2 regions of the Micromonospora sp. BQ32 genome follow, and region 1 is predicted to be linked to the other one. Evidence: riboswitches for the same ligand, from Rfam matches in the RefSeq annotation. Region 1 holds a riboswitch; the other holds the start of a gene.

Evidence for each region. A riboswitch is a leader RNA that binds a small molecule or an ion and turns the genes downstream of it on or off. The one in region 1 is predicted to bind S-adenosylmethionine.
Region 2: it holds a riboswitch for S-adenosylmethionine, as region 1 does, so the genes downstream of both, AC5L30_RS07690 (ABC transporter substrate-binding protein) here and thrC (threonine synthase) in region 1, are expected to answer to the same signal.

The regions. Positions count from the first base shown of each region.
Region 1 is NZ_JCADBI010000005.1:140,745-156,030, reverse strand. Features, by position in the region: gene AC5L30_RS12830 (alpha/beta fold hydrolase) at 1-228, shown strand, start outside; gene AC5L30_RS12825 (ABC transporter permease) at 228-1,094, shown strand; gene AC5L30_RS12820 (DUF4232 domain-containing protein) at 1,104-1,838, opposite strand; gene AC5L30_RS12815 (DoxX family protein) at 2,011-2,478, shown strand; gene AC5L30_RS12810 (ArsR/SmtB family transcription factor) at 2,755-3,060, opposite strand; gene AC5L30_RS12805 (DMT family transporter) at 3,152-4,114, shown strand; SAM riboswitch class I at 4,182-4,317, shown strand; gene thrC (threonine synthase) at 4,328-5,614, shown strand; gene AC5L30_RS12795 (GNAT family N-acetyltransferase) at 5,923-6,942, shown strand; gene AC5L30_RS12790 (hypothetical protein) at 6,952-7,194, opposite strand; gene AC5L30_RS12785 (hypothetical protein) at 7,134-7,460, opposite strand; gene paaN (phenylacetic acid degradation protein PaaN) at 7,627-9,300, shown strand; gene AC5L30_RS12775 (GNAT family N-acetyltransferase) at 9,455-9,985, opposite strand; gene AC5L30_RS12770 (cold-shock protein) at 10,312-10,515, shown strand; gene AC5L30_RS12765 (hypothetical protein) at 10,610-11,830, shown strand; gene groL (chaperonin GroEL) at 12,103-13,725, shown strand; gene AC5L30_RS12755 (hypothetical protein) at 13,782-14,030, opposite strand; gene AC5L30_RS12750 (GNAT family N-acetyltransferase) at 14,108-15,043, opposite strand; gene AC5L30_RS12745 (S8 family serine peptidase) at 15,113-15,286, opposite strand, start outside.
Region 2 is NZ_JCADBI010000003.1:143,880-159,165, reverse strand. Features, by position in the region: gene AC5L30_RS07725 (amylo-alpha-1,6-glucosidase) at 1-1,811, opposite strand, end outside; gene AC5L30_RS07720 (SCP2 sterol-binding domain-containing protein) at 1,808-2,215, opposite strand; gene AC5L30_RS07715 (mycothiol transferase) at 2,297-2,806, opposite strand; gene AC5L30_RS07710 (2'-5' RNA ligase family protein) at 2,886-3,401, shown strand; gene AC5L30_RS07705 (hypothetical protein) at 3,593-3,778, shown strand; gene corA (magnesium/cobalt transporter CorA) at 3,795-4,925, opposite strand; gene AC5L30_RS07695 (hypothetical protein) at 5,077-5,547, shown strand; SAM riboswitch class IV at 5,558-5,669, shown strand; gene AC5L30_RS07690 (ABC transporter substrate-binding protein) at 5,943-6,851, shown strand; gene AC5L30_RS07685 (amino acid ABC transporter permease) at 6,891-7,664, shown strand; gene AC5L30_RS07680 (amino acid ABC transporter ATP-binding protein) at 7,661-8,407, shown strand; gene AC5L30_RS07675 (Na+/H+ antiporter) at 8,436-10,013, opposite strand; gene AC5L30_RS07670 (ATP-binding protein) at 10,125-13,475, opposite strand; gene AC5L30_RS07665 (alpha/beta fold hydrolase) at 13,614-14,492, shown strand; gene AC5L30_RS07660 (hypothetical protein) at 14,862-15,286, shown strand, end outside.

The sequences.
Region 1 (15,286 bases):
GACCCGGTGGCGGCGCGGGCGGTGCTGGACCGGCTGCACGGGGTTCGGGTGTTGCCGGAGAGCGACGGCCAACTGGTGGTCGACACCAACGGCACGGCCCGCAGCGAGGTGGTGGCGGAGCTGGTGCGCGCCGGCATCGGGGTGGACCGGGTGGTGCCTCGGCGGCGCCTGGAGGACGCGTTCCTCGCCCTGGTGGGCGAGAACTCTCGGGGAAGCGGTGACCGGTGATGGTTGTTACTGACGCGGGTGAGGCCCGTGGCTACCGGCCGTCGGCCACCATGCCGTTCGTGGCGGAGTTTCGTCGGCAGGCGTCCCGGCGGCGGACCCAGTTGGCGCTCGGATTCATGGTGTTGCTGCCGCTGATCATCCTGATCGCGTTCCAGTTCGATTCCGGCGGTGACGACGACAACGGTCGTAACGAGTTCGCCAGCCTGGTCGAGCTGGCCACCTCCGGCGGGCTCAACTTCACCCTTTTCTCGATCTTCGTGTCGGCGTCGTTCCTGCTGGTGGTGGTCGTCGCGCTGTTCTGCGGCGACACGGTGGCCAGCGAGGCGAGCTGGGGCAGCCTGCGGTATCTGCTGGCGGTCCCGGTGCCCCGGGCGCGGTTGCTGACGGTGAAGCTGATGGTCGCGCTCGCGTACTCGGGGCTGGCCCTGCTGCTGTTGGCCGGCACCGCGTTGCTGGCCGGAACCCTGCGCTACGGCTGGTCACCGCTGCGCAGCACGGTCGCCGCCGAGCTGGAACCCACCGAGGGGCTGCTCCGGTTGCTGGCCGTGCTGGGCTACCTGGCGGTCGTACTGCTGGTGGTGGCCGGTCTGGCGTTCCTGCTGTCGGTGACCACGGACGCCGCGCTGGGCGCGGTGGGTGGTGCCGTGCTGCTCTGGATCCTGTCCAGCATCCTGGACCAGATCACCGCCCTGGGCGCGCTGCGCGACTTCCTGCCCACCCACTTCAGCACCGCCTGGCTGGGTCTGCTCTCGACTCCGGTGCAGACCGACGATGTGGTGCGCGGCTGCATCTCGGCGATCAGCTACGCGACGCTGTTCTGGGGGTTGGCGTTCTGGCGCTTCACCCGCAAGGACATCACGTCGTAGCGGGCTGGCTCACAGCCGGCTGTCGGGTGGGCTCACCGACGACGGCACCGCGCTCGGTGCCGGCGGCGGGGCCGGCCGGGTCGGCACCGGTGTGGACGGATCGGCTTTCTTCCAGGCGCTGACGCCGATCCGGCCGGTGTTGCCGAGGTCGATCGGCCCGTCCGGGTCCACCTCTTCGGCCGGCTGCCCGGCGGCGGGCGCCGCCGTCAGGAACTCGCCGTTGGTGGCCACCACGGTCGAGTCGGTGACCAGGTTGCGCCAGAGCACCACGGCGGTGGCCCGCTCCCCGGCGGCGAGGATGACCTTCCGGGGTGGTTGGTCGAAGCCCAAGGTGATCTCTTTGGCGCCGTTGACCACCCGCAACATGATCGGCTCGCGCGCTTCGTCGAACACGTGCAACACCGGGTAGCCGTTGAGCTGGTAGGGCTGGTCGCCGCAGTTGACCAACTCCAGGCCGAGGGCGCGCAGACCCATCGCGGCGTCCCCGCCGGTCGACCGGATCCGAACGCCGGTCGCCGGGCACTCGACCGGCGGCTCGGTGCTCGCGGTCGGGCCTATTCCCAGCCCCGACGCGGTGGGCGGTCGGCTGGGGTCGCCGGACGGGCCGCGATGGTCGCCAGGAGTGCAGGCGCCAAGCACGAGGGCCGCCGTCACCGCCGTGAACGCCTTGAGCGCGGTGAACGCCTTGATTGTCGCGGACGCCGTGCTGGCCGGCCGCCGTGTTGACGTCTCGCGAGAGATCATCCGCCGATCCTCGCGCACGTGGGCGTTCCACCGCTGACCGCCCCGGGACCTCGGCGTCCTCGTTCACACCGCTTTCACGAGGGATTATCCCACCAGCAAAGAACTTATGTTTTTCGATGCCTTGATGCCCCACGATTGGCGAGACTCATTCATTAGCTTCGATGGAGGTGCCATGAACGTCTCTCGGCTCGGCGGGCCGATCCTGTCCCTGTTCCGCATCGTGATCGGCCTGCTGTTCACGTTGCACGGCCTGTCCTCGGTATTCGGGTTGTTCGGCGGCAACCCGATGACTGGTAAGGCGGTACCGCCCGGCGCCTGGCCGGGCTGGTGGGCCGCCCTGATTCAGTTGGTCTGCGGCGTGCTGGTGCTGGTCGGGCTCTTCGCCCGACCCGCCGCGCTCCTCGCCTCCGGCTCGATGGCGTACGCCTACTTCGTGGTGCACCAGCCGGACGGTCTGCTGCCGCTGCACAACGGAGGCGAGCGGGCGGCACTCTTCTGCTGGTCGTTCCTGCTGGTCGCGGCGCTCGGCCCGGGTTCCTGGGCCCTCGACACGCTGCTCGCCCGGCGTCGCGCCGACGCCCCCTCGGCATCGGCATCGGGACCGGCTTCGGCGGCCGAGCCCGACGCGGTGTCCGTCTGACCACAGCCGGCCGTCCAGCGAAGGGCCGGTGAGCGCCTCCACCACGCGTCGCCGGAGCCGCAACGAGGCGGCTTCGGCGACGCGCCGGTCGAGGGCGAGCCGATGTGCCCGGTTGATGTGCCCGGTTGATGTGCCCGGTCAGGGCTGGCGGTGCGCCCGGTCGGGCCGCACCTCTTCGCTGATGTCGTAGACGATTCAGCTCCAAAGCGGGCGACTGGAGCATCTCCCGCCCGCCGCCGGGTGGGTCGTGGCCGGACGGGCGTGGGTGGGGCGGCGTCAGGCAGGCGGGCGCTGAGTCAGGACCGCGTCCAGTAGGCCCGGGTAGAGCTTGTCCAACTCGTCCCGGCGGAGCCGGACCAGTCGGCTGGTGCCGACGGCCCGGGTCCGGGTCAGGCCCGCCTCGCGCAGCACCTTGAGGTGGTGGCTACGGGTCGCCTTGGAGACGCCGAAGTCGAAGGTGCCGCAGGCGGACTCGCCGCCCTCGGCGAGCGCCCGAACGATCTGTAGCCGCACGTCGTCGGCGAGTGCGGCCAGCACGCTGGTGACCGGTACGGCGGTCAGGTCGGGCTCGTGCGGCTCCATGTGACCAGTGTAACCCTTGTTCGACAACGATCGAACAACACCCTAGTGTCGGTGTCGTTGGTTCGACGATACTCGAACATTGGAGTTGCTGATGCGATCCCGCGCCACCGCGTACCCACTGGTCGCCGTGCTCGGCTGGGGCGTGATGTTCCCGATCCTTGCCAGCGCGCTCAATCGGGTCGACCCGCTCAACCTGACCACCGCGCGCTACCTGCTGGCCGCCGTCGTCCTGGTCGCCATCCTGCTGCTCCGCGAGGGTGCCGGCGCGCTGCGGCACGGTGGCCGGACGCTGGAGGTGGTGGTGCTCGGAGTGGTCGGCTTCGCGGGCTTCAACCTGCTCACCAACCTGGCGCTCGAACACGCCGCCCCGCAGCAGATCTCCCTCTTCGTGGCCACCACACCGGTGATCACCCAGCTCGTTCGGTGGGCTCGCGACGGCGTACGCCCGAAGCCGCTCCTGCTGGCCCTCTCCCTGGTGGCGCTCCTCGGAGTCGGCCTGGTGATCACGCGCGGGAGCTTGGCCGGGCTCGGCCAGTTCGGCCTCGGCGGGCTGATGATGATCGGCGCGGTGCTGGGCTGGGGCATCTACACCCACGGTGCCAGCCGGTTCGGCGAGTGGTCGCCGCTGCGCTTCACCACCCTGACCGCGCTCTCCGGCACGGCCGCCATGCTCGTCCTGAGCATCGCCGCCGACGCCGTCGGCTGGCAGCACGCGCCGGCCGCCGCCGACCTGGTGGCGGTTGCCCCGCAGTTGGCGTACGCCGTGCTGGTGGGCGCCGTGATCGCGGTCCTGGCCTGGAACACCGGCGTGCAGCGACTCGGTGCCGCCAACGCCGCGCTGTTCATGAACCTGGTCCCGGTGACCACCTTCGCGGTGCAGATCGCCCGCGGCTACCGCCCGGAGGCCGTCGAACTGGTCGGGGCCGCCATCACGATCGCCGCCCTGATCGCCGCGAACCTCGCCGCTCGGCCCCGGGCCACGTCGCTGCCCCAAGCGAGCGCGGTGACGGACCCGATCGCGGTGACCGACCCCGTGGCCGTGAGCGCCCGCTGACCCACTCCCTGGGATCCGCCCTGGAGGCCACGCCCGGCTTTGCCTAGACTCGACGGCACAACTGAATACCTCATCCAGAGGGGCTGAGGGATACGGCCCGACGACGCCCCGGCAACCACCCCGCGCGCTCACCGCTGAGCGACCCGCGGGGCAGGTGCCAATTCCGTCCCCGCCGCACCGTGCGATGCGGGGAAAGATGAGAGGACTCTCGACATGACGTCGACGCTCGTCACCTCCGGCATCGACACCTCTGCCAGCCCGGCCCGCGCCCTGGTCTGTCGCGCCTGCTCGGCGCGTTACCCGCTCGCCGCCCAGCACGCCTGTTACGAGTGTTTCGGCCCGCTGGAAGTCGACTACGACACCGCCGCGCTGGCCACCGTCACCCGCGAGCAGATCGAGGCCGGCCCGAACAACATCTGGCGGTACGCCGCCCTGCTCCCCGCCGGTCAGGACCCGGTCAGCCGGGTCACCCTCGACCCGGGGCTGACCCCACTGGTGGCCGCCCCGCACCTCGCCGTCGAGCTGGGCATCACCGCGCCGCTCTGGGTCAAGGACGACAGCGCCAACCCCACCCACTCGTTCAAGGACCGGGTCGTCTCGGTGGCGCTCACCGCCGCCAAGGCGCTCGGCTTCACCCGGTTCGCCTGCGCGTCGACCGGCAACCTGGCCAACTCGGTGGCCGCCCACGCCGCCCGCGCCGGGGTGCCCTCGGTGGTCTTCATCCCCAGCGACCTGGAGCAGGGCAAGGTCATCACCACCGCCGTCTACGGCGGCGAACTGGTCGCCATCGACGGCTCGTACGACGATGTCAACCGGCTCTGCGGCGAGCTGGTGGAGACCGACGAATTCGAGGACACCGCGTTCGTCAACGTGAACGTCCGGCCCTACTACGCGGAGGGCTCCAAGACCCTCGGCTACGAGGTGGCCGAGCAGCTCGGCTGGCGGATCCCGGCGCAGGTGGTCATTCCGATGGCCAGCGGCGAGCTGCTCACCAAGATTGACAAGGCGTTCTCCGAGCTGGTGGAGATTGGCCTGGTCGAGGCGCCGGCCGGCGGCTGGAAGGTCTTCGGCGCGCAGTCCGCCGGCTGCAACCCGATCGCCACCGCCCTGCACGCCGAGACCGACACGATCATCCCGGTCAAGCCGACCGGCATCGCCAAGTCGCTCAACATCGGCGACCCGGCGGCCGGCCTCTACGCCCTGGAGGCGGTGCGCCGCACCGGCGGTTGGATGGAGTACGCCGACGACGACGAGATCCGTGCGGGCATCCGCGACCTGGCCCGTACCACCGGGGTCTTCGCCGAAACCGCGGGTGGGGTGACCGTGGCCGTGCTGCGCAAGCTGGTCGAGTCCGGTCGGCTCGACCCGACGGCCGAGACCGTCGTGTTCAACACCGGCGAGGGTCTGAAGACCATCGACGCGGTGGCCGGCCAGGTCGGGCCGACCCACCACATCAAGCCCTCGCTGCGGGCCGCCCGCGACGCCGGTCTCCTCGGCTGATCCGGCCCGGCGCTTCGTTGGCCGCCCTCCGGGTGGGGGACGGGCGGCCACCCGGTTGGGGGACCAGCCGGATCCACCGGGTAACTGGATTTTCGCTGTGAGTGTGGAAAACCCGCCGCTACGGACTTGACGGCAGGAACCGGACGGCGCAAGATGCTCCGTGCGGGAGGGCATTTCGCCGAAGACTTTTGAAGTTCTTGCGACCCAACGCCGGAGGCGTTGTGCGAGTGTCCCTCCCGACCACGTTCGATCGGGCCAGCGATTAATTCGCTGGCCCGATCGCTTTTCCCGGGTGCACCCTCAGCGGCATGAGCATCACTATCGCGTCCTTCGACGGCGCCGACCGGACGTCGGTCGACGAGGCGTACCGGATCGGGTCGGCGGCCAACGACGCCGACGTGCCGGACTTTCCTCCCTTCTGCCGGCGCCGCTTCGACGCGCTGTTCCACACGCCGATGCCCGGCACCCAGTCGCTCTGGGCATTGGCCCGACTGGACGGTGTGCCGGCCGGCTACCTCCAACTGGACCTGCCGCAGCTCGACAACACCGACAACGCCACCGCCGAACTGACGGTGCATCCCGAGCTGCGGCGCCGGGGCGTCGGTCGGGCCCTGCACGAGTACGGCGTACGCCTGCTCCGCGAGCACGGCCGCAAGCGGGTCGTCGCGATGACCGTCTCCGCGCTGCCCGACGGGCCGGCCCGAAGCGTGGCCGGCGACGCGTTCGCCGCCGCCGCCGGAGCCCAGCCCGCCCTCACCGACGTGCGTCGCCGGCTCGACGTCAGCAAGATCGATCGGGTGGCGCTGCGGGCGGCGCTCACCGAGGCCCGCCCGCGAGCCGAGGGCTATCACTCGGTCTGCTGGCAGGGGACCACCCCGCAGGAGTACGTCGCTGACATCGCCTATCTCGACGGCCGGCTGCTGATGGACGCGCCCTTGGGCGACGTGCAGTGGGAGCCGGAGCAGGTGGACGCCGAGCGCATCCGTGGCAACGAACGGGCACTGGACGCCCGGGGCCGGCGGCGCTACCACCTCGGGATGCGCCATCAGGCGTCCGGGCGGCTGGTGGCCTGGACGCTGCTGGACGTGGGCGCCTCCACCGACTGGCACGCCTTCCAGCAGATCACCATCGTCGACCCGGCCCACCGTGGGCACCGACTCGGTCTCATCGCCAAGGCGGAGAACCTGCACCACCTGCTCACCCACGAGCCGGCGGTACGCGTCATCGACACCTTCAACGCCGCCAGCAACAGCTACATGGTGGCGATCAACGAGCAGCTTGGCTTTCGCCCGGTGGACACCTGGACCAACTGGCAGCTCACCCTCTGACCCGGCTGATCACCCGTCCGTCCGTTCCAAGCGCTCGACCAGCTCGCGGATCGCGGCGTGAACAGAGCGCAGGCGGCGCAGCGGCTTGCGGGTGTCCCAGAAGGCGGGCGCGTCGAGCCGGTCCGCACCCACCCCGGGCGCCTGGTCGCTGTCCTCGGGGAGCTGCCAGGTCCGGGCACCGAGCCGCCAGATCAGGACGATCGCGATGATCGGCGGTACGGCCAGCAGCGCGAGCCGCTGCCCTGGCGGCACGCCGCCCAGCCAGGAGATCTCCCGCCGCCCTCCAGACACCTCGGGTAGGCCGCGCACTGCCAGGCGATCAGGTCGAGGGACACCCCGACGGTGGACAGCACGTACATCGCGGTCATCGTCGCGGCCAGCAGCCGGCACAGCGCCCGCGCGGCTTGGCCGCCGCGACCGGTGACCGGCAGCATCCAGACCGCGATGTTGCTGAGCATGAACGGCAGGAGCAGGACTATGTCGGCGACCCCGTGCACCCGGATCTCGGTGATCCTCACCCGCCGTCCTCACCCTGGCCGAAGGCCCGCGGTTACCCGCTGCCGCCGCGAGCAACCCCGTGCCGTCGGCCATTGGCGCTTCTGCTCGGGAACTCGACTGCGGCATGAGCCGCTGTCGGGCATTCGCGCTACTGCTCGCGGACCGGACTCAGGCATGATGGCGGGCATGACGGAGACCCCGCATCCCCTGTACGACAGGCACGCCGACACCCTCAACCGTGCGCTGACCGCGATCACGGAGCGGGGCTACTGGTCCGCCTACCCCGAATCCCCCAGCCCCCGGGTGTACGGCGAGACCGCCGCCGCCGACGGTAAGGCCGCCTTCGAGGCGTACCTCGGTGGTGACTTTCCGCTCGACCAGCCCGGCAGCGGCGACCGGGTGGCCACCGAGACGAGCCCGTTCGGGGTGGAGTTGGCGGTGCGGTACCCGCACGCCGGCACCGGCGAGCTGATCAACGCCGCCTCCGCCGCGCTGCCGGCGTGGCGCGACGCCGGCCCGCAGGCCCGGGTTGGCGTCTGCCTGGAGATCCTCGACCGGCTGCACAAGCACATCTTCGAGCTGGCCAACGCGGTGCAGTTCACCAGCGGGCAGGCGTTCGTGATGGCCTTCCAGGCCGGTGGCGCGCACGCGTTGGACCGGGCGCTGGAAGCGCTGGCGTACGCGTACGCCGAGATGACCCGGCACCCGGGCACGGCGGGCTGGGAGAAGGCCGCCGGCAAGGGTGACCCGCTGCGGTTGACCAAGACGTTCCACGTGGTGCCGCGTGGGGTGGCGCTGGTGATCGGCTGCAACACCTTCCCGACCTGGAACTCGTACCCGGGGCTGTTCGCCTCGCTGGTCACCGGCAACCCGGTGATCGTCAAGCCGCACCCGCGCGCGGTGCTGCCGCTGGCCATCACCGTGAAGTACGCCCGGGAGGTGCTCGCCGAGGCCGGGTTCGACCCGAACCTGATCATGCTGGCGGCCGAGGCGCCCGGTGAGAAGCTCGCCAGCGACCTGGCCCTGCACCGCTCCATCCGGATCGTCGACTTCACCGGTTCCACCGAGTACGGCGACTGGCTGGAGACGCACGCCCGGCAGGCGTCGGTCTACACCGAGAAGGCCGGCCTCAACACCGTCGTCATCGACTCCACCGACGACTTCGCCGGCATGTGCCGCAACCTCGGTTTCACGCTGACCCTCTACAGCGGGCAGATGTGCACCACCTCGCAGAACATCCTCATCCCGGCCGGGGGCATCGAGACCGACCAGGGGCACAAGAGCTTCGACGAGGTGGCCGGCGGTATCGCCGCCGCGGTCGGCAAGCTGACCGCCGACCCGGCCCGAGGCGTGGAGCTGACCGGCGCCATCGTCAACGACGGGGTGCTGGAGCGGCTGGCCGAGGTGACCAAGGTCGGCGAGCCGGTGCTGGAGTCGCGGACCGTCGCCCACCCGTCGTACGCCGACGCGGTGGTGCGTACCCCGACGATCGTGAAGCTGACCGCGGACGACGCGGAGACGTACGGCCGGGAGTGGTTCGGGCCGATCTCGTTCGCCATCGCGACCGACTCCACCGTGCACAGCCTAGAGTTGCTGCGCCGCACGGTCGGCGAGAAGGGCGCGCTCACCGCCGGGGTCTACTCGACCGACGAGGCGGTGCTGGACGCGACCGAGGCGGTGGCGGTCGAGGTCGGGGTGCACCTGTCCTGCAACCTCACCGGCGGTGTCTTCGTCAACCAGTCGGCGGCGTTCTCCGACTTCCACGGCAGTGGGGCCAACGCGGCGGCCAACTCGGCGCTGACGGACGGGGCGTACGTGGCCAACCGGTTCCGGATCGTGCAGTCTCGGCGGCACGTCTGAGTTTCGGTAGCGGTTGGGGTTTCCGGGGCAGCCCGACCCGCTCCGGGCGGTCAGGCTTGATCCCTGCGCGGGTCGGGCTGCCCCGGAAACCCCTCCTCGGGCGCGGTGGCGCGGACGCTTCCGGTTGGGGGCATCAGAGTGGTTCTGCCTCGGGTCAGGCTGTTCTGCGCATCTGTAGTTCGGTGAGGGCTGGGATGGTGGGGTGGGGGACCCGTACGCCGGTGTCCTTGAAGCCCAGGCGCTGGTAGGCGCGGTAGGCGCGGTCGTTGCCGACCACCACCTCCAGCAGCAGCTCCGGTCGGCCACAGGCTCGCGACCAGGCGGCCACCCCGTCGATCAGCTCGCCGAGCAGGCCACGGCCGCGCCAGGTCGGCGTGACGTACACGGCGTAGATCACGGTCAGGCCGGGTTCGTTCGGGGCGGTGGTGCCACCGGCGTGGCCGACCAGCCGGCCGCCCGGGTCGGCGATGAACTGCGCGTTGCTGGTACCGGCCGAGGTGTACGCGACCCGGGCCGCGTACTCGTTGTGCGGTCGGGCCGCCGCGTCCGCCAAGGTCTCCAGGAAGGCCAACGGAGCGTCGGCCAGCATCTCCAGGCGCAGCGCCCGCATCCGGGCGGCGTCCTCCGGTCGGACCCGGCGGATCTCCGCGAGCCGCACGGCCGATGAGCCCATGTCCGTGGTCATGCCCGCATGCCTACCACAGGGGATGGACGCGTCGTTTCGTGAGCTGTGCCCTCCTGCCGTCACCGTGCGCGCGCCGTGCGGTCCGGCCTCCATTTGCAATGACGGCGGCGAATCCGGTGAATCGGGAAACCGGCCAATCAGGGTGGTTGGGACACCCCCGGAGTGTGTCCGATTTCTGGCCGTGCGCGGCCGTGACTGCTCGTGTAACGTGCGATTTCGGTCACCTGGTTCAATGGCGATCATCGATCGCTGAGTCGGTGGTCGGGGCGCCCGGCCGCGCCGTGCGCCGGGTCAGGCAAGACCGCGCAGAGTGAGGGAAGTGCACCGTGGCACAGGGCACCGTGAAGTGGTTCAACGCCGAGAAGGGCTACGGCTTCATCGCCGTCGACGGCGGTCAGGACGTGTTCGTCCACTTTTCCGCCATCGAGATGGACGGTTACAAGGCGCTGGACGACGGTCAGCGGGTCGAGTTCGAGGTTGCCCAGGGCCAGAAGGGCCCGCAGGCAGAGCACGTACGCGTCATCGGCTGAGCTTCCTGGCCGATCGGCCCCTGAGTCGGGGCTGCGGCAGCGGCGCGCAGCCGGGAAGATCGTGAACCGTTCCAGCCGATGCTGAGGAGCGTTCATGACCGACCAGCCGCCCCCGCCCACTCCGTCCCCCGGGTCGGGGGAGCCGGACCCGTCCGATCCGTCCTCGCCCGCTGGCGGCCCCGGCCAGTCCGGTCCACCGCCCGGCTGGGGGCCGGGTGCGCCGCCCCCGGCTGGCCCGCCCTCTGGCGACGTCGGGCCGCCCGGCTGGCAGTCGGGTATGCCCCCGGCTGGCCAGGCTGCCCCACCGCCCGGCTGGGATCCCGCGCAGGGTGCCTGGGGTGCGGCTCCGCCGCCGCAGGGCTGGGCGTTCCCACCCACCGGGGGTTACCCGGTCGGGTCGGGTCCCTACGGCGGGCAGCCGTGGTATCCGGGGCCGCCGGTCGGCTGGTACCCGCCTGGTTACGGGTTCGACCCGAACGATGCCCTGGTCACGCCGCCCGGTGCCGGCATCGGCGGATGGTTCAACCGGTGCGGGGGAGCGCTGCGTCGGGGCTGGCGGCAGTTGGTGCCGATCATGCTGCTCACCCAGGTGCTGCCGGCGGCGGTGCTCTCGGTGATCGCCCTCGGGGTGGACCCGTCGGCGAAGTGGGCCGCCCAGACCGAGAGTGCTCCTGGCGCCGCGCTGCCGGACAATTTCGCCGCCGAGTTGGGGAGCCTCCTTCTCGTGCTGGTCGGCGGCAGTCTGTTGGTGGGCGTGGTGCAGGCCGTCGGGTGGGCCGCGGGCAGCTGGGTGATCACCCGGCAGGCCGCTGGCCAGCCAGCCAGTCTGGAGTCGGCGTTGCGCTACGGCCTTCGTCGGGCGCTCGGGCTGTGGGGCTGGACCCTGTTGATCAGCCTGCTCATCGGCGTCGGTGTCTGTTTCTGCGTGCTGCCGGGCATCTACCTGGCGTTCGCGCTGAGCATGGCCGGCCCGGCCTATCTCTTCGAACGCCGCAACCCGATCGGCCGCTCGTTCCGGATGTTCCACGACCGGCTCGGCCTGCTGCTCGGTCGGGTGGCCCTGGTGGCCCTGGCGGTGATCGTCGTCAGTCTGGTCTCCAGTTCCCTGGAGGGGGTGGGCACCTCCGCGTTCGGTGCGGATCCGTTCGCGTCGCCGGGCACCGCGGCCGGAGCGGTGGTGGTGATCGGGGTCACCGCGGTGCTGGCCCTGCCGGCCCACCTCGCCCAGATGGTCGGTCTGCTGGTGACGTACGCCGAGCAGCGCGCCCATGAGGCGCCGGTGAACACCGCTGGACTGGCTGCGGAACTCGGCTGAGCGGCGGCATCGTGCTTGCACTCGGCAGGGGAGAGTGCTAAACAAGTCATTGGCACTCGCATACCGTGAGTGCCAATGGTCGGGACGGTGGGGCCAGGTTGCGCCGGCGTGGAGACGCCGGGGCGGCACATGGCCGGTCGTCGCGGGCTATCCGGCCCGGCCGAAGGACGTCGTCGTCGCCAGGTGGCGACGTCCCAAGGTGCGTACACCAGGCGGCCCATCCGGGGCACACATCTCGGGTGGCCCGTGAGTGTCCAGGAGGACAACGCCGTATGGCCAAGATGATCGCGTTCGACGAAGAGGCGCGCCGCGGCCTCGAGCGGGGCATGAACCAGCTCGCCGACGCCGTAAAGGTGACCCTCGGCCCCAAGGGCCGCAACGTCGTGCTCGAGAAGAAGTGGGGTGCCCCCACCATCACCAACGATGGTGTGAGCATCGCCAAGGAAATCGAGCTCGAGGACCCGTACGAGAAGATCGGCGCTGAGCTGGTCAAGGAGGTCGCCAAGAAGACCGACGACGTTGCCGGTGACGGCACGACGACGGCGACCGTCCTGGCCCAGGCCCTGGTTCGCGAGGGCCTGCGCAACGTGGCCGCTGGCGCCAACCCGATGGCCCTGAAGCGGGGCATCGAGGCTGCGGTCGCGAGCGTCTCGGAGGAGCTGTCCAAGCTCGCCAAGGACGTCGAGACCAAGGAGCAGATCGCCTCCACCGCCTCCATCTCCGCTGGCGACAGCACCGTCGGCGAGATCATCGCCGAGGCGATGGACAAGGTCGGCAAGGAAGGCGTCATCACCGTCGAGGAGAGCAACACCTTCGGGCTGGAGCTGGAGCTCACCGAGGGTATGCGCTTCGACAAGGGCTACATCTCGGCCTACTTCATGACCGACCCGGAGCGTATGGAGGCCGTCTTCGACGACCCGTACATCCTGATCGCCAACAGCAAGATCTCGTCGGTGAAGGACCTGCTCCCGATCCTGGAGAAGGTCATGCAGTCGGGCAAGCCGCTGCTGATCATCGCCGAGGACCTGGAGGGCGAGGCCCTCGCCACCCTGGTGGTCAACAAGGTCCGTGGCACCTTCAAGTCGGTCGCCGTCAAGGCGCCGGGCTTCGGTGACCGCCGCAAGGCCATGCTGACCGACATCGCCATCCTCGCCGGTGGCCAGGTCATCAGCGAGGAGGTCGGCCTCAAGCTCGACGCCGCCAGCCTCGACATGCTGGGCCGCGCCCGCAAGGTCGTGGTGACCAAGGACGAGACCACCATCGTCGACGGTGCCGGTGACGCCGAGCAGATCCAGGGCCGGGTCAACCAGATCCGGGCCGAGATCGACAAGAGCGACTCCGACTACGACCGGGAGAAGCTGCAGGAGCGGCTGGCCAAGCTGGCCGGCGGCGTTGCGGTGATCAAGGTCGGCGCGGCCACCGAGGTCGAGCTCAAGGAGCGCAAGCACCGCATCGAGGACGCCGTTCGCAACGCGAAGGCCGCCGTCGAGGAGGGCATCGTCCCGGGTGGTGGCGTCGCGCTGGTGCAGGCCGGCAAGACCGCCTTCGACAAGCTCGACCTGGTCGGCGACGAGGCGACCGGTGCGAACATCGTCAAGGTCGCGCTGGACGCCCCGCTGCGGCAGATCGCCGTCAACGCCGGCCTTGAGGGCGGCGTCGTGGTGGAGAAGGTCCGTAACCTCGAAGCGGGTCACGGTCTCAACGCCGCCAATGGCGAGTACGTCGACCTGCTGGCCGCGGGCATCATCGACCCGGCCAAGGTGACGCGCTCGGCGCTGCAGAACGCCGCCTCCATCGCGGCGCTCTTCCTCACCACCGAGGCCGTTGTCGCGGACAAGCCGGAGAAGACCCCGGCTGCCCCGGCTGGCCCGGGTGGCGGGGACATGGACTTCTGAGTCCAGTTCCGACACCGAACGGGGCGGGCCGCTGACGCGGTCCGCCCCGTTCGTCGTCAGGTCGGCAGTGGGCGCTGGTTGCGCCGTTTCTGTGCCCGGTTGTACGGCGGAGGCAGCTGGATCGGCGCGTCCACCATCTCCTGCGGCTCCTCGACCACCGACGACTCACCGTCGGTGGTCATCTCGGCCAGTTGCTCGGCGTCGCCGTAGTCGAGCCGGTCGAACGGCAGTTGGCCGGGGAGTTCATCCACCGGTTTCCAGGTGATCGGCGGGCCGTCCTCGGTCTGGTTGTCATCCGTGGTCATGGCTGCCTCCTCTACCGAAACGGTAGGGGGCGTCGATGGCCGATGCGGGCGAATGGATCTATGTCCCGTTTGCCCGGTTATGCCGTCGGTAGGGTTCGCCGGTACAGGAAGAAGACCCGCTCGATCCGCGCGCCCGCGCTGCCCGAATAGAACGGCACCGGCCCTACCCAGCCAATCTGCGCCCGGTCCAGCCCCGCCGCCCGTTGGTCGCGCAGGCAGCGCCGCAACAGCACCCCACCGATGCCCGACCCCTCTGCGGCCGGGGCGGTGCCCATCGGCCCGAACCAGCTCGGCCGAGACGACCCGTACGCGGCGAAGCCGAGCACCTCGCCGTCCCGCTCCGCCAGGTGACAACCGGCGCCGGCGCGCCCCACCGACCCGGCCAACTCGCCATCCCACGTGCCGCCGAAGGTGGACCGGGCGAACGCCGTCAACGCCGGCAGGTCTGCTGGCTCCGCCCGGCGTACGGTGACGCCCTGCTCGGCCAGCCGCCGCTGGGCCGCCTCCGTGGACCGCAGCGCCGGCGACCCGTCGTACGACAGGTCCGCGGTCATGTTCCAGGCGGTCCGGTCCTGCTGGTAGCCGAGTGCGAGGGCGGCGCAGACCGCCGGCGTGTAGCGGACGTCGATGCCCGGCCACGCGTAGTACGGCGGGTTTCCGGCCAGCAGCACCTCGGTCGCCCCGCGCTCGGCGAGCACCCGCTCGGCCCGCTGGAGCAGCGCCCGGCCGACGCCCCGACGCCGCTGGTCCGGGAGGACCGCGACCAGGTCCACGTGCCCGATCCCCGGCTCGGCCGATGCCACCGAGCAGATCAGCACCCCGACCAGCTCCGCGCCCCGGTACGCGCCCAGCCCGACCACCGGCCGGTCGGCGGCGGCCCGGGGCCAGAGCACGTCCACGATCGAAGCCGCCTCGGCGGCGTCCTCGGGCAGGTCGAGGGCCTGCTGGCAGAGCTGTACGGCGCTGGGGACCAGGTCGGCGGTCAGCTCGGTGACGGTGATCTCGGCGTCCATGGTCGCCGACCCTAGATCACCGGATGGAGAGCCGCACCCCCGGCTCAGCGCCTCAGGAAGGAAACCTTCCTACTGCTGGGCGGCGCGAACGGCGGCGTAGGCGTCGACCTGGCCGGCACCGGTGACGTTCGAGGGAGCACCGCAGGCGTCGGAGGGGCTGTCGGAGCGATAGGTGGGCGTCGCCGCCGTGGCGGTGTCCCGGAGAATCTGCCGGGTCCGGCTCACGTCGCCGACCAGCGCCGG
Region 2 (15,286 bases), on a different contig from region 1:
CGCTCGTAGCCGGCGATCATCTCCGGCGCCGCGCCACCGAGCGTCTGTGCCATGTCGAAGATACCGGCCGCGATCCGGGCCGCCTGCGTGTCGAGGCGGTAGCGACGCAACCCGGCGGCGATCAGCGTGTTGTCCGACGGCCACACCGCGCCCAGGTGGGTGCCCACCGGGTTGTACGTGCGTTGCCCCTCGGCGAACGTGCGTACCCCCCAACCGCTGAACAGTCGCGGCCCGACCAGGTGCTCGGCGACCGCTTCCGCGCGGTCGTCCGCGACGATCCCGCTCCAGAGCAGATGCCCGATGTTGGAGGTCAGCGCATCGACCGGTTCGCCGTACGGGTCGAGCGCGAACGCGTAGTACTCCCGGTGGGGCAGCCAGAAGTCCCGGTTGAAGCGCTCCTTCAGCGCTGCCGCCTCCCGTTCCAACCGGTCGGCGTACGCGGGGTCGCCCCAGAACTCCCGGGCCAGCCGGGCGCCACGCCGCTTCGCGTCGTACGCGTAGCCCTGCAACTCGCAGGTGGCTCGGGGGAAGGCGGGTTGCTGACCGTGGGCGTCGACGATGGCGTCCGGGGAGTCCTTCCAGCACTGGTTGATCGTGCCGTCGCGCTCGTTGCGGCGCTGGTAGCGCACGTAGCCGTCGCCGGTCAGGTCGCCGTACTCGTCGATCCAGTCCAGCGCCATCCGGGCCGGGTGGCGCAGCTCGCGGACCAGGTCCGCGTCACCGGACCAGCGCTCGTGCTCGTCGAGCAGGACGACGAAGAGCGGGGTGGTGTCCGCCGCGCCGTAGTACAGCGCGCTGGCCCGGTCGCTGAACGCCCCCGTCTCGCCGTAGCGGAGGTGGGCCAGGATCTTGCCGGGCTCCTCGTCCAACGCGTCGTCGAGCTGGCCGCCCTGCATGAGCGCCAGCATCCGCAGCGTCGCGGGTGCCAGCTCGGGGGTGAACGCCATCGTCTGCAGGCAGGTGATGATGGCGTCCCGTCCGAACAACCCCATCGCCCAGGGCAGACCACCGATCGGCACCCGCTCGCGGTACGACAGCGGCCTGTAGCGCAGGGCCGCCAGGTCCGCGAGGCTGCCCTGGTAGAGCTCTTCCAGGCCCTTGCGTTCGGCCACCAGCTGCGGCGCCCGGTCCAACCACTGCGCCAGGTCCTCCTGCATCCCCGTCCGCACAATTTGCTGGTGCGACTGCAGGTCGGCGCGGAGATCCCGGCCGTCCTCGCCGCCCATGGTCACGCTCACGTGCAGGTCGGTCTCCCACTTCCCGTCGGGCGCGATCCGGATCCGGAACGTCATCCCCTGCTCGTCCACCTCGGCGGGGACGGTGCTGCGCACTGTGGTCTTGCGGACGAACCGGTCCCGCTGGTAGCGCAGCACGAGTTGCTGGTTCGTCGAGTCGGCGGTGACCTCGACGGGCCGCTGCCGCAGCTGCCCGACCTCGACGATGTCGGTGAAGTCGCTGGCCATCTCCACCCGGACGGTGAATTCGGCGGGCTGCGACGAGTGATTGAGCACGGTGATGTTCTCGTGGAAGCAGTCGTGCACCGAGCGGTGCCTGATGATCGACACGTCGGCGTCGATGTAGTGGCTCGCCGCACCGGGGACCAGGAAGAACCGGGTCTCGAAGTAGGAGAGGTCGTCGCGGGAGAGCGCGTTGATCCGTTCACCGTCGATCCTGAGCACCCAGTGGGACAGAAACCGGGTGTCGTACGCGAAGAGTCCGGACGGGGCCTGCGGATCGGCCTCGATGTCGCCCTGGGCGTCGCTGGTCGCGAAGAGGTTGCCCGCGATGACGTGCACCATCTCCTGCTTCACGACCGCTCACCCCGAACCGTCGTCGCAGCCCGGTCCACCAGCGCGACCCGGCCCAGCTCGTGCGGGTGGCGGGCGCCGTCCGGCCCGGAGAAGATTCGCCGCAGCAGCATCAGCAGTCGCATGTTGCCCTGCACGGTCAGCTCGTTACGCAGCAGGCCCGCGCCCGGATGCAGCTCGCCGCGGGCCATCCGGTCGAAGACCTCCCGGTCGGCCCGCACCACCAGTTCGGCGTCGTCGGCCGAGCGGGCCACCCGGACGTGTTGGTCGGCGATGGTCAGATACCAGTGATCGGTGCTGCCGTCGTCGCGGACATCCAGCCGCAGCGTCCCCGCGGTGGTTTCCGGCAGGTCGGGCCGCCGACCGGTGTCCAGCTGTCGCAGGTACTGCTCTGCCGTCGCGCCCATTCGGTCCCCTCCCCACGGTTTCCCGCAGGATCACCCGCACCAGGGTGAGCCCGGTTCACCCGGAAGGGGTGAGAGGACGGGTCAGCCGGCCTCGATCAGGCCGCGCACGTAGGCGGCCTGGCCCACGTGTTGCAGGTCGTCCTCGGCGACACTGACCAACCGGACGCCGAGGGTGACCGGCGGGTCCCACGCCTCGTCGACCACGCGGTCCAGGTCCGCGGGGCGCAGGCCGGCGAGGAAGCTTCCGGTACGCGTCGCGACCGCCTCGTAGTAGTCGACCAACGCCTGCGCGCTCTCCGGCCGCACCGCCGCGACCTGAGCGGGCGAGTGCCCGTAGCCGGTGTCGTCGGGGTCGGCGGCGAGCCCGAACCGACCCGCCCAGTCGCCGCGCACCCAGATCTGCTCGGCGTCGAGAAGGTCGGCGACATGGTGGTCCTGCACCCGGGTGAGGTGCCAGACCAGCCAGCCGATCGAGTTGGCGCCCGGCCCAGGCTGTTGGCGCAGTTGCTCGGGGCTGAGGCCGTCGACCGCCGCACGGACGAGGTCGGGCAGCCGGTCGTACGCCTCGGTCAGCAGGTCACTCACGTCCACGGGGTGCGCCTTCCTGGTCGGTTTCCGACCAGGTACCGCCGGATCCGGGGGCGCAAACCTCGGCCGCTACGGTGATCAAATGGTCGCCGCGGTGGAGTTGTACCTGGACCCGGACGCCACCCGCCGGATCCGGGTGCTCTGGGACGCGCTGGAGGCCGAGGGCGTGCAGAGCATGCGCTCGCTGCTGGAGCAGCGCCACCGTCCGCACGTCTCGCTCGCGGTTTCGCCCCGCTTCGACCCGGAGCAGGTCGCCGAGGCGTTACAGGGGACGGTGGTGGCCGCCCCGCTGCGGCTCGACTTCCAGCACGCCGGCCAGTTCGTCGGTCGGGTGCTCTGGCTCGGCCCGGCGCCCACCCCGGAGTTGCTGGCGCACCACCGGCTGGTGCACGACCGGCTCGCCGCCGCCGGCATCCCCCTCGCCGAGCACTACCAGCCGGGGCGCTGGGTGCCGCACTGCACGCTCTCCATGCGGGTGCCGAACACCCTGATGGCCGCCGCGGTGCGCCGCTGCCTGGAGGTGTTGCCGCTGGCCGCGACCGTGGTCGGCGCGGCGCTCACCGACCACGCGCGCGGCATCGCCCACCCGCTGCCCTGACCGTCGATCCGTAATGTCCGGTTTGGCGGGTCACAGTCGGAAACCCGAAAACAAGCGGTGCGGATGCGCCCGGGCGTGGGAAGGTTCGAGTGGCTGTCGTACCGGTGGTGGGCTGCTCGCAGCGGTTCGCCCGGCGGCGCGGGGTCACCCCGCGCCGCCCACGGCGGCTTCGACGAGGAGAGGCAGGGCCCATGCAGGCTCAGCGCAGGCCACCGCGCACGGAGCGGAGCCAGACCCGGGACGACCGGACCGGCGGCGGGATGACCGGGGCGGCCACCCCACTGACGATCTGGGCGGCCGCCGTACTGCTCGGCCGGATCGGTGCCGGCGACGACGACGTCGAGGACGAACGGCACATCCTGCGCGGCATCGAGTGACTCCCGGCCGCGCGACTCAGAGCCAGCCGCGCCGCTTGAAGATCACGTAGAGGGTGCCGCAGACCAGCAGCATCAACAGCAGCGCGAAGAGGTAGCCGAAGCGCCAGTTCAGCTCCGGCATGTGGACGAAGTTCATGCCGTACACGGTGCCGATGAGCGTGGGAGCGAATAGGATCGCCGCCCAGGAGGAGACCTTCTTCAGCTCCTCGTTCTGGCTGTAGCTGGCCGCGGTGAGGCTGCGCATTTCCTCGTTCTGCTGCTGCGAGACGAGGGTGGCGTTGACGGTGAGGATGTTCTGCAACAGGTGCCGGAAACCGTCCACCCGCTCCACCACCTGGGTCAGGTGGTCGGTCACGTCGCGCAGGTAGCGGCGCAACTCCTCGTCCGCACTGGCGGCACCGGCGCCGTCGGCCAGCGCGTCGAGGACGCTGAGCAGGGGGCGGGCGGCCCGCTGGAACTGGATGACCTCGCGGCTGAGGCCGTAGATGCGCCGGCTGGCGTTCGGGTCGCCGCCGAACACCTGGGTCTCGATCTCGTCGATGTCGTTCTCCAGTCCGGCCACCACCGGCGCGTACCCGTCGACGACCTGGTCGAGGATCGCGTACAGGACGGCTTCCGGGCCCCGGGCGAGCATCTGCGCCTCGGTCTCCATCCGCCGCCGCACCGCGGCCAGGTCCGGTGCCTCACCGTGTCGGACGGTGACCACGAAGCCCGGCCCGATGAACAGGTGCAGCTCGGAGAACTCGACCTCCTCCCGGAGGTCGTCATAGCGGGCGGCGCGCAGCACCACGAACAGGGTGTGCGCGTACCGCTCCAGCTTGGGCCGCTGGTGGGCGTTGATGGCGTCCTCGACCGCCAGGTCGTGCAGCCGAAACTCCCGGGCCAACGAGGTGATCTGGCCGATGTCGGGCCGGTACAACCCGATCCAGGCCATCGCGTCGTCCTGCTCCTGGAGGCAGCGGTACGTCTCGGCGAGGCCGGACGGCGAGGCGAACCGGTGCCCTTGGATGTAGACCGCGCTGTCCACCAGGCCACCGTGGGACGCTGCGGGCGACTCCGCGGACGGAGCCGCACCGACCCTCGTCTCGTACTCGTCGAGCTGGCGGCCGAAGCCGCCACCCGGGCGGAAGCGACGGCCGCCGACCATGCCCTGTCCCCTCCCCCGGTGCCGTCCCCTCCAGCCCGGGGCGCTGCTTCCCCCCTGTCCTGGGCCCGAAACCCGCCGTGGCGTCGGTTGGGTTCCGCGCACCGACGGACGGTGGCGGCCCATCGGGCGGATACTCCCCGCCGCGGCCCGGATGATCGACGAACGGGCTGGACGGCGGATCCGCCTCATCGCGCACGAACCCGACCGACGTGACGAGGCGGAGTACCGCGCCAAGCTGGCCCAGACCATGGCGGACAACGACTTCCCCGACGACAGCGACGTCATCTTCGTCGAGGTCAAGGTCACCGACCCGTCCGACTTCGAAACCGAACTACTGGTCCGCGGCGGCGTGGTCGACGGCCGTTTCCCGGTGCTCAGCCTGGCCAGCTCGTCGGTGCCCACCGCGCTCGCCGCCCAGCTGCTGGAGATCCGGGACCGCAGCCGTCGGCGTCCGCACATCTACTTCGAGTGGTCCGAGGGCGGCCCGGTTCGCAACTTCCTGCGCTACCTGGCGTTCGGACAGGGCGCCATCGCCTCGGTGACCCGGGAGATCCTGCGCAAGCCGTCGCGCACGGTGAGCGTGGTCATAACGACTGGACGGCCCACCCGTTGGTGCTGCTAGCCTCGGGCCAGGTCATGAGCGCCAGCGCGAAGCCCCGGCTCGCTGGCCGGCAACCCTCCTCCGCGGTGGGGTGCCCCGGGTGAAGACCAGGCACCGGCACGACGTCGGTGCAAGCGTGGCCTGGCACCCAGGTCAGCACAGACCCGGGAGAACCATGCGCATCCTCAGCACCGCCCCACCGACCGACGTCGCGGACTCCCGCACCGGTCGACCCTCGCCCGCACTGACCCGGCGACGGCACGTGGACATGATGCGAATGTGCAGCGCCGCCTGTCGTCGCGGCATCACGCTCTAGCACCCCCCTTCCCGAACTCCTCCCCACCGGTACGCCCATCGGGCGCGCCGTCGGTGGCGCACGCCCGTGCGCGCCGAGACACCACCCTTCGGAGACACCCGTGCGATTCCTTCCTGCCCTGACCCGCGCCGCCGCCCTGGGCGCGGCCACGATCCTGGCCGCCACCGCCCTCACCGCCTGCGGCGACGACAGCTCGTCCGACGCCACCGCCAACCCGTACGGCCTGGCCCAGCCGGGCGTGCTGCGCGCCGGCACGCTGACCGACGCCCCGCCGAACGTGTACCTCAAGGACGGCAAGTTCACCGGCTTCGACAACGACCTGCTGACCGCTGTGGCCGGCAAGCTCGGCCTCACCGTCGAGTTCGTCGGCACCGACTTCTCCGCGCTGCTCAGCCAGGTCAACAACCGCAAGTTCGACGTGGGCAGCTCCTCGATCACCATCACCGAGGCCCGGAAGAAGACAGTCGACTTCGGCAACGGCTACGACTTCGGCTACTTCGGTCTGGACGTCCCGGCCGGCTCGCCGATCACCAGCTTCGACCAGCTGGCCGGCAAGCGGGTCGTGGTGGTGCAGGGCACCGTCCAGGACGACTACGCCACCGGCAAGCAGCTCAACCCGGTTCGGGTGCCGGACTACAACGGCGCGATCAACCAGCTCAAGGCGGGCACCGCCGACGCCTGGATCGCCCCGGCGGAGATCGGCGAGAAGTCGGCCACCGACAGCAACGGCAAGATCACCGTGGCGGCCAAGCAGCTCAGCCCGGCACCGACGGCGTACGCCGTGGCCAAGGGGAGCGACAAGCTGCGCGAGGCGCTGAACAAGGGCCTCGACGAGGTCATCGCCGATGGCACCTGGAGTCGTTTGCAGGCGCAGTACTACCCGGGCCGGCCGATCCCGGCGGACTTCACCCCGGGCAGCGGCACGGTGACGGCCCCGTCCACGTCGGCCACGCCGTCGGTGTCGGCTGCGCCGACGGGCCCGTCGGCGTCCGCGTCGGCCGCGTCCTGAGCCGGTGACGAGCGAGCGGGGCGGTAGGAGGAGCGACCAATGGATCCGTTGAGCACCCTGTGGGAAACCTTCTTCGACTGGGACTCGATGCGCGAGGCGCTGCCCGAGATGCTGACCGTCGGGTTGCCCAACACCCTGATCCTGGCGGTCTCCGCCGCCCTGCTCGGCTCGGTGCTGGGCCTGCTGCTGGCCGTCGCCGGGATCTCCCGCAGCCGCTGGTTGCGCTGGCCGGCGCGGGTCTACACCGACGTGTTCCGGGGGCTGCCGGCCGCCGCGACGATCCTGCTGATCGGCGTCGGGCTGGCCCCGCTGGGCATGCAGGTCTGGGGGCCGGATCCGTACCCGTTGGGCATCCTGGCGCTGTCGCTCATCGCCGCCGCGTACATCGGGGAGATCTTCCGCTCGGGCATCCAGTCGGTGGAGGCCGCCCAGTTGGAGGGCGCCCGGGCGCTCGGCTTCTCCTGGGCCGACGCGATGCGGTTGGTGATCATCCCGCAGGGCATCCGGCGGGTGCTGCCGGCCTGGGTGAACCAGCTCATCGCGCTGATCAAGGACTCCAGCCTGGTCTACTTCCTCGGCCTGGTGGCCAGCCAGCGGGAGCTGTTCCGGATCGGGCAGGACTACGCGGCCACCACCGGCAACGAGTCGGCGCTGCTGCTGGCAGGGCTCTGCTACCTGGCGTTGACCGTCCCGCTGACGCACGTCGTCAACTGGATCGACCGGCGGCTGCGCGACGGTCGGCCGGCCCCCGCGTCCACCGAGGAGGACGACGACACCGCGTCGTACGCCGCCACGCAAGGAGATCGGCGATGACCACCACCACCACCACGACCTCGGTCAGCCTCGACGTACGCGACGTGCACCTCGCCTTCGGACCGAACCGGGTGCTGCGCGGCGTCGACCTCTCGGTGCCGCGTGGGGCGACGGCCTGCGTCATCGGCCCGTCCGGGTCGGGCAAATCCACCCTGCTGCGCACCATCAACCGTCTGATCGAACCGGACCGGGGCGACGTGCTGCTGGGCGGGCGCAGCGTGCTGGACGACGACCCGGACGCGCTGCGGCAGCGGGTGGGCATGGTGTTCCAGCAGTTCAACCTCTTCCCGCACATGAGCGTGCTGCGCAACGTCACGCTGGCGCTGCGCCGGTTGCGCAAGCTCGGTGCGGACGAGGCGGACGCGGTCGCCCGGGCCCAGTTGGAGCTGGTGGGGCTGGCCGGCAAGGCGAACTCCCGGCCGGCGCAGCTCTCCGGTGGTCAGCAGCAGCGAGTGGCGATCGCCCGCGCGCTGGCGCTGCGGCCCGAGGTGATGCTCTTCGACGAGGCGACCTCGGCGCTCGACCCGGAGCTGGTCAAGGGCGTCCTCGGGGTGATGGCCGACCTGTCCGCCGCCGGGATGACCATGGTGGTGGTGACCCACGAGATGGGCTTCGCCCGGCAGGTCGCCGACACCGTCGCGTTCATGGACCGGGGCGTGGTGCTGGAGGCCGGCCCACCCGAGGCGATCTTCGAGCGGGCCGCGCATCCACGGCTTCGCCAGTTCCTCGACCAGGTGCTCTGAGCCGCGCCGGTCGGACGGCCGCCGCAGATCACTCGTTGGGCCCGCGCCCCAGCAGCCGGATCTCCTCGTTGTCCAGCGCGGCCTGAAGCTCCTGGAGCACCAGGTCGTCGATCTCCCGGTTGTCGCGCAGTCGGGTGACCTCCCGCCTCTTGTGGGCCAGGACGCCGAGGCGCAGTCGGCGTTCCAGCCGGCGCTCCTCGGCGGTGTCCGCACCGCTCTCGTCGAGGTCCTCCAGATGCCGCTGGTACTCGGCCTCCAACCGACGCACCGCTTCCTCCTGGGCGCCGATCTCGGCGGCGACCCGGGGAAGAGCGGCCAGGCCCACCTCGGTGGCCCGCCGCCGGGCGTTCCGGGCCTCGTCGACGCGTTCCGGGTCGCCGCTCAGCCCGGCCCAGCGCACGACCAACGGCAGGGTGGTGCCCTGCAAGAGCATGATCAGCACAATCACCAACGCGGTGACGAAAATGATCAAATCGCGTTCCACCACCGGTCGACCATCGACCATCACCGTCGGGACGGCCAGGGCGGCGGCGAGCGACACCGCGCCCCGGAAACCGGACCAGCCGGCGACGGTGCCAACCCGCCAGCCGGAGGGACCTCGGCCGTCGTCGTCCACCATCCGGCGGCGCCGCAGCCGCGCTGACTGCGCGGTGAGGTAGATGAAGAGCAGCCGGGTGACCACGACGACCAGGGTGACCACCAGCACGATCAGCAGAGCCCGCTGCGGCGAGGTGCTGGTGATGCCGCGCACCGCGCGGGGAATCTGCGTGCCGAGCAGGACGAACAATCCACCGTTGATCAGGAACGTGGTCAGGTCCCAGAACGCGTACGCCAGCACCCGGGACCGGGCGCGGATCACCCGTGGGCCGGCGTAGGACAGCATCAGGCCGGCGACCACCACCGCCAGCACACCGCTCGCGTGCACCAGGTCGGCGAGCAGGAACGCGGCGAACGGGGTCAGCACACTGAGCGCGCCCTCACGAAGTGGGTCGTCGAGCCGCTTGCGGATCAGCACCACGGCGGTCCCCACCAGCAGACCGGCGAGGACACCGCCGACGCTGGCGCCGACGAACTCCTCGCCGATGCCCAGCACGCCCGGCTCGGCGCTGTGGCTGAGCAGACCCACCGTCACCGCGAAGACCACCAGCGCGGTTCCGTCGTTGATCAGGCTTTCCGCGTGCAGGGTGGTGAGCAGCTTCCGGGGCAGCCGCTTGGCCAGGCCGGTGACCGCGGCGGCGTCGGTCGGCGCCAGGACCGCGCCGAGCACCCAGGCGGCGGCGGGGTTCACCCCGAACGCCTGCGCGGCGAACGACACCGTGACCATGGTGAGCACCACCAGCACCACGGCGAGCAACCCGATCACCGGCAGGTTGGCCCGGATCTCCCGCAGGCTGATGGTGAGGCTCTCCCGGTACAGGATCGCCGGCAGGAAGATCAGCAGGACCAGGTCGGGTTCCAGGGTGACCTCGGACAGCGGCGGCGTGAGCCCGAGCAGTACACCCAACGCGATGAGCAGGACCGGCGGGGCGACCCGGTACCGACCGCCGAGGGTGGTGCCGACGAGGACGGTGCCGCCGAGCGCCACGATCAGGATGAGCGCCTCCACGCGTACCCCCTCGGACCACGGCCGACGGTGGACGCGCCGGTGGTTCCATCTGACCGCACCCGCCGGTGGGTTCCAGCGGAAACCGGCAAGTCGCCGTGGCCGTGGGTGAGGTCAGCCGGTGGCGCGGGCGCGGGCGGTCACCGCCCGGGCCGTACGACGGTGTTCGGCCGCCTCCTCGTCCCGGCCCAGCGCGGCGGCCAGGTCGGCGAGGTGCCCGGCCACCGGACCGACGGTGAGCACCCCACTGCCCGCGGCCAGCTCGTCGGCGGCCGGCAATAGTTCGGCGTGCACCCGGGTCATCGTGGCCCGGTCGTCGAGGGCGCACGCCGCCCGACCAACGAGGCAGAGTCGCACCTCGCGCAGCAGGTCGTGCGGTCCCTCGGGAAGAGCCCGCAGGGCGGCCGCGGCGGCGTCCCGGTCGTCGGCGGCGAGCAGCAGCAACGGTCGGACCCACGGCTCGTGCGGACCCCAGTCCAGGTCCGCCCAGTCGTCCACGCCGAGCCCGGTGATCAGCCGGTCGGCAGCGCCGGGCCCGGTGGTCGGCCGGTCGGCGCCGATGGTGTCGGCTAGCCACAGGCCGAGCAGGGCGAGTGGCAGCAGCCCCTGGGTCAGCCCCGGCATGCCGTCGGCGCTCACCCGGTCGGCAGCCGCGCGGTACGCCCGCGCCGCGGCGGCCGAGTCGCCGTCGAGTGCCAGCCGCAGTGCTGCGTACCACCGGGTGAAGACGCCGACCAACGGCAGCTCGTAGGTTTCGGCGAGGCGGTCGGCGGCGCGCGCGTGCGCGTCGGCGCCGGGCCGGTCGGCGAGCGCGCAGTTGGCCTGGACCAGGACGAGGTGGCCGAGCACCTCGAAGGTCACCAGGTGGTGCCGCACGGCCAGGTCGACCAGTTCGATGCCGATCCGGGCGCGCGCGTCGGCCAGACCGACGCGGTGGAAGGCGTGCATGAAGCGGGCGTTGAGCGCGAAGGCCAGCAGACCGGGATCGCCGATCCCGCGGGCGATCGTCTCGGCCTCGTCGGCGGCGCGGCGGCCACGGTCGGTGGTGCTGCCGCGCAGCTCCAGCGCGAGGGTGCTCAGCAGCCGGCTGCGCTGCGCCGAGCCGATCGGGCCGAGCGCGGTCAGGGCGTGTTTGGCGGCTCGGACGATGTGCCCGGAGAGCAGTTCGTCGTCGTTGCGCGTCCAGCTGGCGGGCACGTCGAAGCCAGCTACGGCCTCCTGGATCAGCAGCGGGTCGCCGGTGGACTCGGCGGCGGTGATCGCCTCGGCGCGCCGTCGCCGCGCCTCGGCCAACCGGCCGGTCACGGCCAGCGCCCGTCCCAGGCCGAGCAGCGCGGTCACCCGCCCGCGCGGCTCGTCCCCACCGGCGCGGTCGTACGCGTCGATCGCCTGGCCCCACAGCCGGGCCGCCTCGTGGGGGTTGCCGCCCCGTTCGGCCCGCTCGGCGGCCACCCGGGCGTACGTCGATGCCTGGGCGGCGGCGACCGGCCCACCGGCGCGCAGCAGGTGGTACGCGAGGGCCGCCGGCTCGACGGGTTCCCGCTGCCGCAGCACCTCGGCGACGGACGCGTGCCAGGTGGCGCGGCGCGGCGCGGACAGGTCGGCGTAGAGCGTGTCGCGGACCAGGATGTGGGTGAAGCGCAGCCGCCCGTCGGACTCCCGCTCGGTGAGGAACCCGGCGGCCAGGGCGCGGTCCACGGCGTCCAGGGCTGCCGTCGGGTCACCGGCCAACGCGCCCAGCACGTCCGGGTCGAGGTCCCGCCCGAGCACGGCCGCCTGCCGCAGCACGGTACGGGTCGCGGCGGGCAGCTGCGCCAACCGGTGCCGGATCACGTCGCGTACCCCGGGCGGCACGGCGGCCAACCCCGCCTCCCCCGCACCCGCGTACAGCTGGGCCAGTTCGCGGACGAAGAACGGGTTGCCACCGCTGCGCTGGTGGATCGACCGGGCGGTGGCCGGGTCCAGTTCCGCCCCGACGATGGCGCCGGCCAGCTCACCGGTCGCCGACGCGGGCAGGCCGGCAAGGTATTCCCGGACCGGCTCCAGACCGGCGGCGCGGGCCAGGGTGGCGGTCAGCTCCGGGCTGATCTCGGTCGCCCGGTAGGTGCCGAGGATCAGCACCGGCCCGCTGGCCGGCTGCGGGCCGGTGAGCAGCGCGGTCAACAGGTCCAGGGTGTCACCGTCGGCGCGGTGCAGGTCGTCGAGGACCAGGAGGACCGGCCCCCGGTCGGCGACCGCCGAGATCAGCGACGCCACCGCGCGGTGCCGACGGAACCGCGTCGTGGCGGGGTCGGCCGAACCGTCGGCCGAGCCGTCTTCCGAGTCGTCTTTCGGGTCGGCGGCCACGACGGGGGCAGCCGGTCCGGCGAGCTCGTCGGTGATCTGGGTCCACGGCCACGCCGGCGGGGCGCCCTCGTACTCCGGGCTGCGTCCCCACGCCGTGGTCCAACCCTCGGCGGCGAGTCGCCGGGTCAGGGCCTCGGCCAGCGCCGTCTTGCCGGCGCCCGGGTCGCCGCTGAGCAGGGCGAGGGTGGGCTGGTGGCGTCGGGCGGCGGCCTCGGCGGCGTGCCACAGCCGCTCCAGCTCCGCGTCGCGGCCGACGAATGGGCGCTGCCCCGCCTCGACGGGGTGACCGAGTTTCCCGACGCCGGGGGTGGCGGCCCGGACGAGCGGCGGGGTGAGGTGCGGCGCCTGGGCCAGGATGTCGGCCTCCAGCCGGCGCAGCTCGGGCCCCGGGTCCACGCCCAACTCGGTCACCAGGACGTGGCGGGCCTCCCGCAGCGCGGCCAGCGCGTCACCCTGCCGGCCGGCGCGGTACCGGGCCACCGCGAGCAGCCGCCAGGCGTCCTCGCGCAACGGATAGCTGGCCAGGTGTGCCGGTAGGTCGGCTGCCGCCTCGTCCGGCCGGCCCACCGCCAGGAGCGCCTCGGCCCGTCGCTCGACGGCGAGCATCCGCAGCTCGTTCAGCCGGTTGATCTCCGCGACCGCCCAGGGCTCGTTGGCGCAGTCGGCGTACGCGGGCCCGCGCCAGAGCCCGAGCGCCGCGTCCAGTGCGGCCAGGGCGGGCGCGGGACGTCCGGCCGCCAGCAGCCGGGCCGCCTCCCCGACGGCCGCCTCGAACTGCCCGGCGTCCACCGCATCGGGGGCGGCCTTCAGCACGTACCCGGGCGGCTCGGTGACCAGGATGCGGGGCGGTTGCCGGGGTGGCCGGTCGGGCTCCAGGGCCCGGCGCAGGTCGGCGACGAAGGTCCGGATCGCGCCCACCGCGCCGTCCGGTGCAACCTCCCACAGGTCGTCGACGAGACGGTCCACCGGCACCACCCGACCGTGGGCGACCAACAGCCGGCCCAGCACCAGGCGCTGCCGGTGACCCCGCAGGGAGACCGGGCCGCGCTCGGTCGCGGCGGTCACCGGCCCGAGTACGCCGAAGGTCACCGCGACGGGCGCCGTCAGCTGCCTGGTCATGGCCCCACCCTAGGCGGGTGGCCCGGCCGGCACTGATCCGACGCTGACCGGCTGCTGATCACCGCCGGGCAGGCTCGACGAGGTACGACGGCGACGGGCCACCGCCCGCGCCGGCACTGCTCACCAGGAAGGTTCCCCGTGGACCCCAGGATCAACGGATTCGACTACCGACGCGTCACCGTCGCCGACGGTGTGACGCTCAACGCCGCCGTGGGCGGTTCCGGGCCGGCGATCGTGCTGTTGCACGGCTTTCCGCAGACCCACCTCATGTGGCGGCACGTCGCGGCCGACCTGGCCGCCGACCACACGGTCATCTGCCCCGACCTGCGCGGCTACGGCGACAGCGACAAGCCCCTCGACACCGACGGCACCGGGTACGCCAAGCGCACCATGGCCGCCGACATCGTGGCGCTGGCCGGCGCGCTCGGTCACGACCGGTTCGCGTTGGCCGGGCACGACCGGGGTGCCCTGGTCGCGTTCCGCGCCGGCCTCGATCACCCGGCGGCGATCAGTCACCTGGCCCTGCTCGACGTGCTACCCACCCTGGACATGTGGGATGTGCTGCACGGCACCAGCGCCGCGGTCGCGTTTCACCTGTACCTGATGGCGCAGCCGCCCGGCCTGCCGGAAGAGCTGATCGCCGGCAGCCCGGACGCCTTCTTCGGTCACTTCCTGGACGTCTGGACCCGTGATCCGGAGGCCCTGCCGGCAACGGTGAGGGCCGCGTACCTGCGCGCGTCCCGCGAGGCGATCCCCTCGATCGTCGCCGACTATCGGGCATCAGCCGGGATCGACGTGGCCCACGATTCCGCTGACCGGGCGGCCGGCAACCAGCTGCGGATGCCGGTGACGGTGCTCCAGCAGGACTGGGGTGCGGCGCTGGGCTACGACGCGGCGGCGGTGTGGCGGGCCTGGGCACCGAACCTGGACCACCAGACGGTCAGCTGCGGGCACTTCATGGCCGAGGAGGCGCCGGCCGAGGTGCTCCGGGCGGTGCGCGCCCTGCTCGCCCGTTGATCCATCGGCGGCCCGGCCACCCCGCTGTCACCTTCGGCAAGATATCCGACACACCTTGTCACCGGATGACGCGGCGGCCGGGCCGCCGCGCTCCACCCCGCCCCACAGCCCGAAAACCAGTCAGTAATGGGCTTTGACCTGCGGGAATGCGCGTTACACCAGGTGGACGCCAACCGGTCATCGGTGATACACAGGCAGATATCGGCAGCCAACGACGTCGAGTCGCTCCCTCCTCTCGCCCAACGACCGTCCACAGGCAACGCACCCCTGGGCTTCGCCGCACGGACCGCAGCTCGACAGTCGCGACCCACCGAACGGCACTCGCCCACCGGCCGCTGCCGGACGCCGGTCCTCGACCAAGGAGTTGCCGTGGGAAACCTGCGTATCCGATCCCGCCACCAACCGTACGAGATCGCTGTCCTGGCCGCGGCAGCTCTCTGCGGCATTCTGATGATGACCCTCAACGTCCGGCCGACGTCCGTTCAGACGTCCATGCCGGCGCCCATCCAGGTCGCCTGGGAGTTGGGTCTGATCGCGGTGGGCGTGGGTGGGCTACTGGGCATCCTGTGGCCCGGCCGGCTCTCCACCGGGCTCGGCATCGAGCTCGCGTCGGTGCTGGTGCTCGGCACGATCACCGGCATGTACGCGGTAGCCCTGCTGGTCATGTCGGGCCCGAATTCCATCGTCGCGACGTCGTTCGTGATAGCGGTGACGGTCGGATCGCTCTGGCGTGCCGCGCAGATCGCCATCGATCTGCGTCGCCTGGCCCGAGCCTGCGAAATTGTCCCGTACGA